2 regions of the Novosphingobium sp. GW821-FHT09E05 genome follow, and region 2 is predicted to be linked to the other one. Evidence: riboswitches for the same ligand, from Rfam matches in the RefSeq annotation. Region 2 holds a riboswitch; the other holds the start of a gene.
The links. Region 2 has a riboswitch for cobalamin ahead of AC07M9_RS15665 (TonB-dependent receptor plug domain-containing protein). Riboswitches for the same ligand answer to the same signal wherever they lie in the genome.
Positions count from the first base shown of each region.

Region 1: it holds a riboswitch for cobalamin, as region 2 does, so the genes downstream of both, AC07M9_RS03775 (TonB-dependent receptor plug domain-containing protein) here and AC07M9_RS15665 (TonB-dependent receptor plug domain-containing protein) in region 2, are expected to answer to the same signal.

Region 1 is NZ_JBWKOQ010000001.1:804,826-809,421, forward strand. Features, by position in the region: gene AC07M9_RS03765 (hypothetical protein) at 308-652, opposite strand; gene AC07M9_RS03770 (cell wall hydrolase) at 802-2,052, opposite strand; cobalamin riboswitch at 2,231-2,418, shown strand; gene AC07M9_RS03775 (TonB-dependent receptor plug domain-containing protein) at 2,523-4,382, shown strand; gene AC07M9_RS03780 (ABC transporter substrate-binding protein) at 4,571-4,596, shown strand, end outside.
Region 2 is NZ_JBWKOQ010000003.1:272,771-277,366, reverse strand. Features, by position in the region: gene AC07M9_RS15665 (TonB-dependent receptor plug domain-containing protein) at 1-1,555, opposite strand, end outside; cobalamin riboswitch at 1,727-1,970, opposite strand; gene AC07M9_RS15660 (nuclear transport factor 2 family protein) at 2,056-3,117, opposite strand; gene AC07M9_RS15655 (SDR family oxidoreductase) at 3,114-3,860, opposite strand; gene AC07M9_RS15650 (TonB-dependent receptor) at 3,947-4,596, opposite strand, start outside.

The sequences.
Region 1 (4,596 bases), on a different contig from region 2:
GGCACTTTTAACTGATAATAGTTCGCAATTGCAATAGAGGCCGTAATCGGCGGAAAATCGGCCCTCTTTTCGAGCTGCAAAGGGGAGCGTGCGCGCCACGGACTCTGCGAAAGAGATTTCGGGCATCGCGGGGGAGGAGGCAAGCCCTCCCGGATGCGACTCGTCGAAAGCCGGATACGGGTGGGCTGGTCGTTCAGGTCGAGAGGTCCGCCATGCCTTTTCCGATCAAGCATCCGTCGCCCCCGCGAAGGCGGGGACGACGGGGGTTGGTGGGGCCGGAATGCAGGCGCCCAAAGACCGGGAGGATTTACGCCCCGAGCCGGCGCTCCGCCGCCTGCGCCATGCGGCGGTCGAGGCTGCGGCAGATCTCGAGCCAGCGGGCGCTGGCCTCGGCGTCGCCCGAGGCGTGGGCGGCGAGCGCCTCGTCGCGGGCCTGGGTGGCGGCGGAGAGGCCGTGGCGGGCGAAGTGCATGAGCGCGGCGGCGAGGCCGGCGTCCAGCTCGGCCTCGGGCGCGCTGGGCACCGCGTGCAGCGCGAGGCGGCGCGGGCAGGGCGGATTGTCGTTGCCGGCGCCGAGCGGGGCGCCGAGGCACAGCGAACGCGAAATGGCCGGAGTTGTCCCGCCCCAGGCGGCGGCAAAACGGATGGTCATGTGCGATGGGCCTCTTTGTTCGGGGTCTTGGCGTGGCCCCTTCCTAGCAGGGAAGGGGCTAAGCCATCATGAGAGGACTTGGTTGCTTAAGTCTTGACCAAGACCCCTAGGGGGTTTCCCCGGTCTATCTCTTTGCAATCGATTGATTATCAATTCTGCGGGTTGGCTATCCAGCGCCCGGAGTTAGCATACTCGGCCTTGATGCCCTCCGAGGCGGGCAGGTTCTGCGCGCGGTAGAGGGCGTCCCCGCCGCGCTGGGTGACTGCGGTGGAATAGACCGGCGCGGGGGCGGTGGCGGTGGCGGCCTGCGGGGCCGGGGCGGCGATCGCCCGGGTCTCGACGAGGCCGAAGGCGCGCTGCACCGCCAGCGGGTCGAGCGCGGCGGTGGTGTCGGCGCTGTCGTCGCGGCGGTGCGGGGCGGCCACCGGCTCGCCGCCGAGGTAGGCGTAGCGGAAGGTCGCCGGACTGCCCGCCGCGCCGCGCAAAGCGTAGAACCGGTGCGCGCCGATGGTGCCGAGGTAATTGAGGCTCGGCGCCCAGTAGGGGCTGACCTGGACCGTGTGGTAATGGGTGGCGAGGCCGACCGGCGCGTAGACGTAGCCCGCCAGCGCGGCGCGGGCGACGGCCTCGGCGCGGTCCCAGAACAGGCGCTGCGGGCGGCGGGCCAGCGCGCCGTCGCAGGTGAACGAGAACTGGCAGCCGGTCGAGCGCTCGGAGCCCTGGTAGACGACGCCGCACACGGTCTTGGGATAGCTGGGGTGGGCGACGCGGTTGAGCACCACCTGCGCCACCGCGCGCTGGCCGGCGTCGGCTTCGCTCGCGGCTTCGTAGTAGATCGCGGCGGTCAGGCACTGCAGCGCGCGGCTGCGGTCGACGCCTGAGTTGTCGATGCGGAAGGCGCGGGCGATCGGGCCGGGGCCGGAAACCGCGTCGTCGGCGTCGGAGTGGATGCCCTCGCCCACGCGCAGGGGGGCGACCTCGCTGTCGAGGTAATAGAACGCCGAGCCGGGGAAGCTGGCGCCCGCCTGCTCGAAGGGCATCGGCGCGACCGGGGTGTCCTGCGTCCCCGCGTCGGCGATGGCGAAGCGGTCGGGCGCGGCGAAGGCGGGCAGCGCCACGGCGGCGAGCGCGGCGACGCCGAGCGTCCAGCGGCGATGGAGCTTCAGCGGGTGGCGGCCGATGCCGTGCGCGCGGCGGGCAAAACGGCCCGAAAAGTCGCGCGGGCGTTCCCAGCCATCGAATCCGCGCGCGTCCGCCGGAGCGGCCGGGAGTTCGGAAAAGGCGGCGGCTGGGGGCACTCGGTTCCTGTCAAAGCATGGGCGCAGTTCGGCAGCACCGGGCCTAGCTGCGCAAGCCGCGCGGCGCATCCCGCCATTCGTCGCCGTCCCGTTGCGGTACAGGGCGGGGCTCTACGCTTAAGGCCTTAAGAAATTGCCGATAGCCGTCATCCCGGCGAACGCCGGGACCGCCGGGCAGCCTTGAGGCAATGCACCGCCTGCATCCCTGCTCGGCTCGGTCAGCGATCCCTGCTCTCGCAGGGATGACGGTTCGCTTGCAAACCGTGCAACTCCGCACTATCGGCGCTCTCACGTCATGGGTGCCCGGTTTGCCGGGCCTAAGAGGGAAGCCGGCCGCAACTGCCGGCGCTGCCCCCGCAACTGTGACCGGAGAGCCCGTCTCCATCGCGCCACTGGCCTCATGGCTGGGAAGGCGGGGGCGGGCGATGATCCGGGAGCCAGGAGACCTGCCCAGGATGGTCGTTCCGCAGCCGGACGGGGTGTTCCGGGTGCAGCGGGTCCGCGTGCCATGAGGGGCGCGCGAGGCCTCCGCCATGAACGGCGAGACACGTTCAAGGTTCGGAGGACATATAATGAAGTACCTGTTTCTGCTCGGCACCGCGCTGGCGGCAAGCACTCCCGCGATGGCGCAGGAGGCCGGCGTGTTCGACGAGGGCGATCCCGCCGCCATCCGCATGGAGCGCGGCCAGATCGTCGTCACCGCCACCCGCGAGCCCACCCCCGTCACCCAGGTCGGGCAGTCGGTCAGCGTCGTCACCCGCGACCAGATCGAGCGTTTCCAGGCGACCAGCGCCACCGACGTGCTGGCGCGCATTCCCGGCGTCAGCGTCGTGCAGTCGGGCGGCTTCGGCCAGCCTTCCAGCGTCTTCGTCCGCGGCGCCGAGAACGCGCAGAGCCTGGTGCTGATCGACGGCGTGCGCATCAACGATCCGGGTGACGTCGGCGGCGGCTTCGACTTCGGCAACCTGACGATCGGCCAGTTCGACCGCGTCGAGATTGTGCGCGGATCGTCGGGCGTGCTGTGGGGCAGCCGCGCGATCGGCGGCGTCATCAACTTCATCACCGCACGGCCCACCGAGCAGTGGACCGCCCGCGCGCAGGCCGAATACGGCTGGCGCGACCGCCGGAACGTGAGCGCTTCCGCCGCCGGCCTCGTCGGCCCGGTAGGCCTGACGCTCGGCGGCAACTGGCTGAAGGGCGACGGTTACTCCGCCTTCAATGAGCGCCGAGGCGCCACCGAGAAGGACGGCTTCGAGAGCAAGTCGGCCAATGCGCGCGCGCAGGTCGAACTGGCGCAGGGCCTGTCGGTCGATGCCGGCGGCTTCTACACCAAGGGCGACTACGACTACGACAACACCGGCGCCGATGCGCTGAACGTGGGCCGCAAGCGGGACACGCTGGGCTATGCCAACGTGCGGTATTCGGGGCTGGAGGACCGGCTTTCGGCGCGGATCGGCTACGGCATCAACGACACCAACCGCGTGTCGGACGACGCCGTGTTCGGCCCCTACGAGACCAACGGCCGCACCGAGCGCTTCGAAGGCCAGCTGTCCTTCGCCCCGATCGAGATGGCCAGCGTCCAGCTGGGCGCCGAGACCGAGAAGCAGAAGTTCGACGACAACTACGGCTCGAAGGACAGCACCTCGCTCGACAGCTACTACGGCAACCTCACGGTGCGTCCGCTGACGGGCCTCACGCTGAACGGCGGCCTGCGCTACGACGACCACGAGGACTTCGGCCACAGGACCACCTTCGCCGCCAACGGCGCCTGGGTGCTGGGCGAGGGCGACGAGGCCCCGATCCTGCGCGCCAGCTACGGCGAGGGCTTCAAGGCGCCTTCGCTCTACCAGCTCTACAGCAACGCCGGCTTCCGCGCGCTCGATCCCGAGACCTCCAAGAGCTGGGATGCCGGCGTGGAACTGCCCTTCGCGCAGGGAACCGGTGCCTTCACGGTGACTTACTTCGACAGGAAGACCAAAAACCTGATCGACTACGACCTGACGCAGTTCAACTACTACAACGTCGGGCGCGCACGGGCGCAGGGCGTGGAACTGGGCATGCAGGTCACCAACTGGGAAGGCTTCGACGTCAACATCGCCGCCACCTACCTAGACGCGACCAACGAGCTGACCGGTGACCGCCTTGCCCGCCGGCCGCGCACCAACCTTTACGCCAGCATCGACAAGGCGTGGGAGCTGGGCCTCAAGCTGGGCGCGGACCTGCGGGTCGGCGGCGGTCGCTATGACGACACCGCGAACACGCAGTACGTCGGCGGCCATGTCGTCGCCGGCCTGCGCGCGGCCTTCGCCGTCACCGGGAACGTCGAGGTCTACGGCCGGGTCGAGAACCTGTTCGACGAGCACTACGAAACGGTGCGGACCTACGGCACGCCCGGCCGTTCGGCCTACGCCGGCGTCCGCGTGAAGATGTGACGGCAGGGTCGGTCGCTACAGGGCCGACCCGGGCAGCCCTTCCCTCGGGGCAGGGGTCGTCGTTTCCGACCCGCACACCCACACCTCGTCATTCCCGCGAAGGCGGGAACCCATCTGATGGCCGGGCCACACGAAGCGACCTCAGATGGGTCCCCGCCTTCGCAGGGACGACGAAGATGGGGGCGGGGATGACCATGCGCCCCGTCGCCGCTCT
Region 2 (4,596 bases):
CAATCTTGGCGCCAAGCTGCAGTTCGGCGCCGCGCACGTTCACCTTCTTATCGACGTTGGTGTAGATGCCGTCAGGATAGGCCGGATCGTTATAGTCGATGTCGATCAGGTTATCGATGCGCCGCGCGAAAGCCGTCGCCTGCCACGTCAAGGTTCCGCCCGCGAACCGGCCGCCGATGCTGACGTTGACGCCCAGGCTTTCCTCAGGCTCGAGGTTCGGGTTGCCCTTCTCGCAGCACGGATCGATCTGGTAGAGCTGGGACGCGCTGGGGAGCAGGAATGAGGTTCCGCCGTTGGCCTCAAGATAGAGGTCCTCGCTCAGGTCGAAGCGGCCCGAGACGTTCCAGACCGTCTTCTTCGATCCGCTGCCGTCATTGTAGCGCAGCCCCGCCGACAGGCGCGCGCGGTCCGACAGGTCGTCGGTGGTGCGCACCTGCAGTACGCCGGCCTGGACCTTCTCCTTTGTCTTGCCGATCAGCAGGACGTCGTCGCGGCCCTTGAAGTTCTGGAAGTCGTAGCCGACGAGGTACTCCAGCCCGCTATGCGGCCGCAGCTTGACCACGGCGCTGCCGCCGAAGTCCTTGTAGCCCCAATAGGTCCCGGCCGGGTAGATCACCACCGGCTCGCCGGTCGCCAGGTCGTTGCGGATCTGGACGTAGGCGGTGTTCCAGTCGTGGTAGTAGCCCTTGAGGAAGAACTGCACCGTCTCGCTGCCGACGTAGTCGAGGCGGATGCTGGCGATCTCCTCGTTGCGGTCGTTGCGGCTTTCGCGCACGCGGATCGCGGAGAGGTTGTCGAGCTTGGCCTCGGTGTGCTGGTACTGCAGGTTCAGCAGCAGATCGGAATTGAAGTCGTACTGGTACTTGCCGCCGATCGACCACAGGTCGTAGCCACGCTTGCGGTCGGTCGCACTGGGCTCCATCTCGCTGTAGGGCCGGTAGCCTTCCGACCTGTTGTGCGACCCCCAGGCGACGAAGCGATGCCTGCCCAGGCTACCCCGGACGTAGCCGTCGACATTGGTGCCCGCCCGGCTGTCGACCTGAGCGTTGACCTGACCGCCGAACTCGTCGCTGAACGAACGGGTTACCACGTTGATGACGCCTGCTGCCGCCTGCGTGCCATAGAAGAGGCTCTCGCCGCCCTTCAGCACCTCGATCCGCTCGACCATGCTGGCGGGCAGCGTGTCGTTGGGCGAGGTGCCGCCGTAGAGGCGGTTGTTGATGCGGATGCCGTCCACGGTCCACAGCACGTCCTGCGTACGCGATCCCTGCATCGAGACGTCGACGTAGCTGAACGGCCCGTTGCCCGGCATGACGTAGAGCCCCGGCACCGTCTGCAGCGCCGCCGCCACATCGACTGCGCCCCGGTCGTCGATATCCTGCTCGCTGACCTGATAGAGGTCGCTACCGTAGCGGCTGAGTTCCTGCGGCAGCGTCTCCTCGACGCTCTTGCCGGTGACGATGATGGAATCCGCGTCCTCTTCGGCCATGGCCACGGAGGGCGCGAGCAGGAGGACGACGGCAAGCGCCGTGTGCGAAACGTATCGTGATTGCATTGCAAAAAGCCCCGTCGGCGCCAGCGAAACTGACGAGGGCTTCCGCGCGAACGGCCGGTCCACGCGCCGGACGGACGCCATGAGCGCCCGGCACATGTGCCGGTGCGGCCCTCGCCGCACATGCGTCGCTCAGACGGAGTTCCGTGCCGCGGCCATCCCCTGGACCAAGGCAAGAGCGACCATGCGCGGGCAGGTCTCCTGGCTCACGGGTCACTGCGTCGATGCACGGCCTTCCCAGGCCTCGCATGACTTAGCGTCCGGCCCAGTGGCTGGCGGCGTGGAACCTTGTCCCGCCGCACATGTGCATCGCGCTCGCCGCTTACAGTTGCAGGGACAGCCTCGGATTCGGACAATCAAGCCCTCACCGTGTTCCCTATTAAGCCCCTTTCGGGGCACCAGCGCGATCTTGCCGAAGTACTGTTGGGCACTTCGACTGCGAGCGCCTTAGACAGAGGATGGCGCAACTGCAAGACGTTCGATGGCTTGGCATCGTGGAGGAGTCACCTGCCCATGAAGGCGTAGACCGGATCTCCCTGCCCCCGGCAGCCATGGAGGTCGAGGGCGCCGTACATGCCGCCCGTCATGTCGCGCGTGCTGGGTTCCGTGCGCGACCAGTCGAGCACGAAGGTACGCTCCGCGATCGCCCAGCGGTCGGCACGGCGCTCGAAGCGGTCGACGTAGCGGCCGCCGGTGAGGGTGTCGTTTCCGTCGCGGCCGGTCGAGACGGCGATGACGTAAGTCTCGCCCACGGCGCCGTCACCCTCCACCTCGATCCACTGGTTGGCGATGGAGTGGAAGGTCTGCTCATAGCTTTGCTCGACGAGCGCACAGATCGCCTTGGCGAAATCGCGACCGCTGCCGTTGAAGGCCCCGCTGACCACGCTCGCATCGTCGTGAAACACGTTCCCCAGCAAGGCGCCATCGGCCCGGTCCACCCCCCGGCAATAGGCCATCGTGATATCGGCAATCTGTTGGCGCGCAATCACGGCGTCGATCATGTTCGCGTCATGGCTCATCGGCTCGGCTCCTTTTGTCCTGTTCTTCGCGCGCGCCTGCGTGAGCAGCGCGATCCCGGCGTCGGCGGCGCCGTGCCCGCCTATCGGTACCTGATGGTCAAGCCCGCCGAGGCCGGGCAGAGCGTTCCCGCCGATCCAGTTCACATTGGTGTCGAGAACATAAGTGCGGTGGCTCAGTCGCCATTCGCCGCCCCGCCGCTCGTGGCGGTCGAGGTAGCGGCCACAGATAAGGTGCTGGGTGGCCGGCCCCGCTTCTCCCGCACTCGAGGCATAGGCCATGACGTAGCTTTCCGAGGCAGCGCGGTCGCCGTCGAGTTCAATCCCCATCTGCGCGGTGCGGTGGAGCGTCACCGGCCCGGCCTTCTGCGCGCCCGTCAGCATTGCCGCGAAATCGCGCGCGGTGCCTTCGAAGAAGCGGTAATCGACGGTGGCGTCATCGTGGTAGCACCCCGCCAACAAGCCCTTATCCGCGCGGTCGACAGCGCGGCTGTGGCCCGCCAGGACGTTGGCGATGGCCTGGACATCTGCAACCTGACCGATGTTCATCCCACCGTCTCCCCGTTGTCTATGACGATGTGGGTCCCGGTGATCTGCCGCGATTCCTCGGAGGCGAGGAACAGGACGAGGTTGGCCACGTCCTCCGGACTGCCCTGCCCATGCGCGTTGACTTGGTCGAGCCCGGCGTTGTCCTGTGGCAATTGCGCGAGCGCGGCCTGCGTCATCGGTGTGTCGTGCGCGCCGGGCGCGATGGCATTGACGCGGATGCGGTAGCCCTGTTCGATGCAGTGCACCGCCACGCTGCGGGTGAGCGCCAGGATGCCCGCCTTCGCCGCGCTGTAGGCCGGGATCGCGCTGATGCCCTTGAGCGCCGCGACCGAGGCGACGTTGACGATCGAGCCGCCGCCGCCCTTGGTCATGTGCGGCAGTGCCGACTTGCAGCCCAGGAAGCAGCCCTCGACCATTATCTGCATCTGCAGGCGGAAGGTGTCGAGATCGCAGTCCTCGACATTGCCGAAGCGCACGAGGCCGGCGTTGTTGACCAACACATCGAGCCTGCCGAAGTGCGCCACGGTCTGTTCGACCACCGCGCGCCACTGCGCCTCGTCGCGCACGTCGTGCTCGAGGAACAGCGCGCCCGGGATCGAGGCGGCGACCGCGCGGCCAAGGTCGGCCTGGAGGTCGGTGATGACGACCTGCGCGCCCTCCGCCGCCAGCAACCGCGCGTCGGCGGCGCCGAGCCCGGAAGCGCCGCCGGTGATGAGGGCGACTTTGCCTGCTACGCGGTTCATGATCGTGTCTTTCGTGAAGGTTCGGGCGCAATATCCCCCTCGCTCGTCATTCCCGCGCAGGCGGGAACGACGAAGAAAGGTTGGCATCAGAAGTCGAAGCTGGCCGAGGCGCCGAACTGGCGCGGCGGGGCGTAGCCGGCGATGCCGCCGTAGCCGGGCGAATCGTAGACCGTCGACAGGTAGCGGGAGTCGAGCAGGTTGGTCGCCCACAGCCCCACCGACCAAGCGCCGCCGTCGGGCTTGTAGGTGAGCGAGGCGTCGACCAAGTGCGTCGGCTGGATCTTCGAGCGCGGGGTGTCGAGGATCGCCGTGTAATACTTCGAACTGGTGTAGGTGTAGGACACGTCGCTGACGAGGTCCGCGCCGTTGCCGAGCGGGATCACGAAATTGGCCCCGAAGCTGGCGTTCCATTTCGGCGCGTTCTGCAGGCGATAGCCCGAAAGGTCGAGCGCGGCCCCCGTGAGCGCGTCGGTATAGGGGAAGTCCTTGTACTTGGCATCGAGGTAGGCGAGCGAGGCGCGCAGCGTCATGCCGTCGACCGGGGCGGCCGTGGTCTCGAGCTCGAAGCCCTTGATCTCGGACTTGCCGGCGTTGAGGATGCGGTTGCCCTGCGTGGACGTGTCGGTGTCAAAGTAGATCTGCGCGACCTGCATGTCGCGGTAGTTGGTGTAGAAGCCGGTCAGGTTGACCCGCAGGCGACGGTCGAGGAGGTCGGCCTTGATGCCCGCCTCGAAGG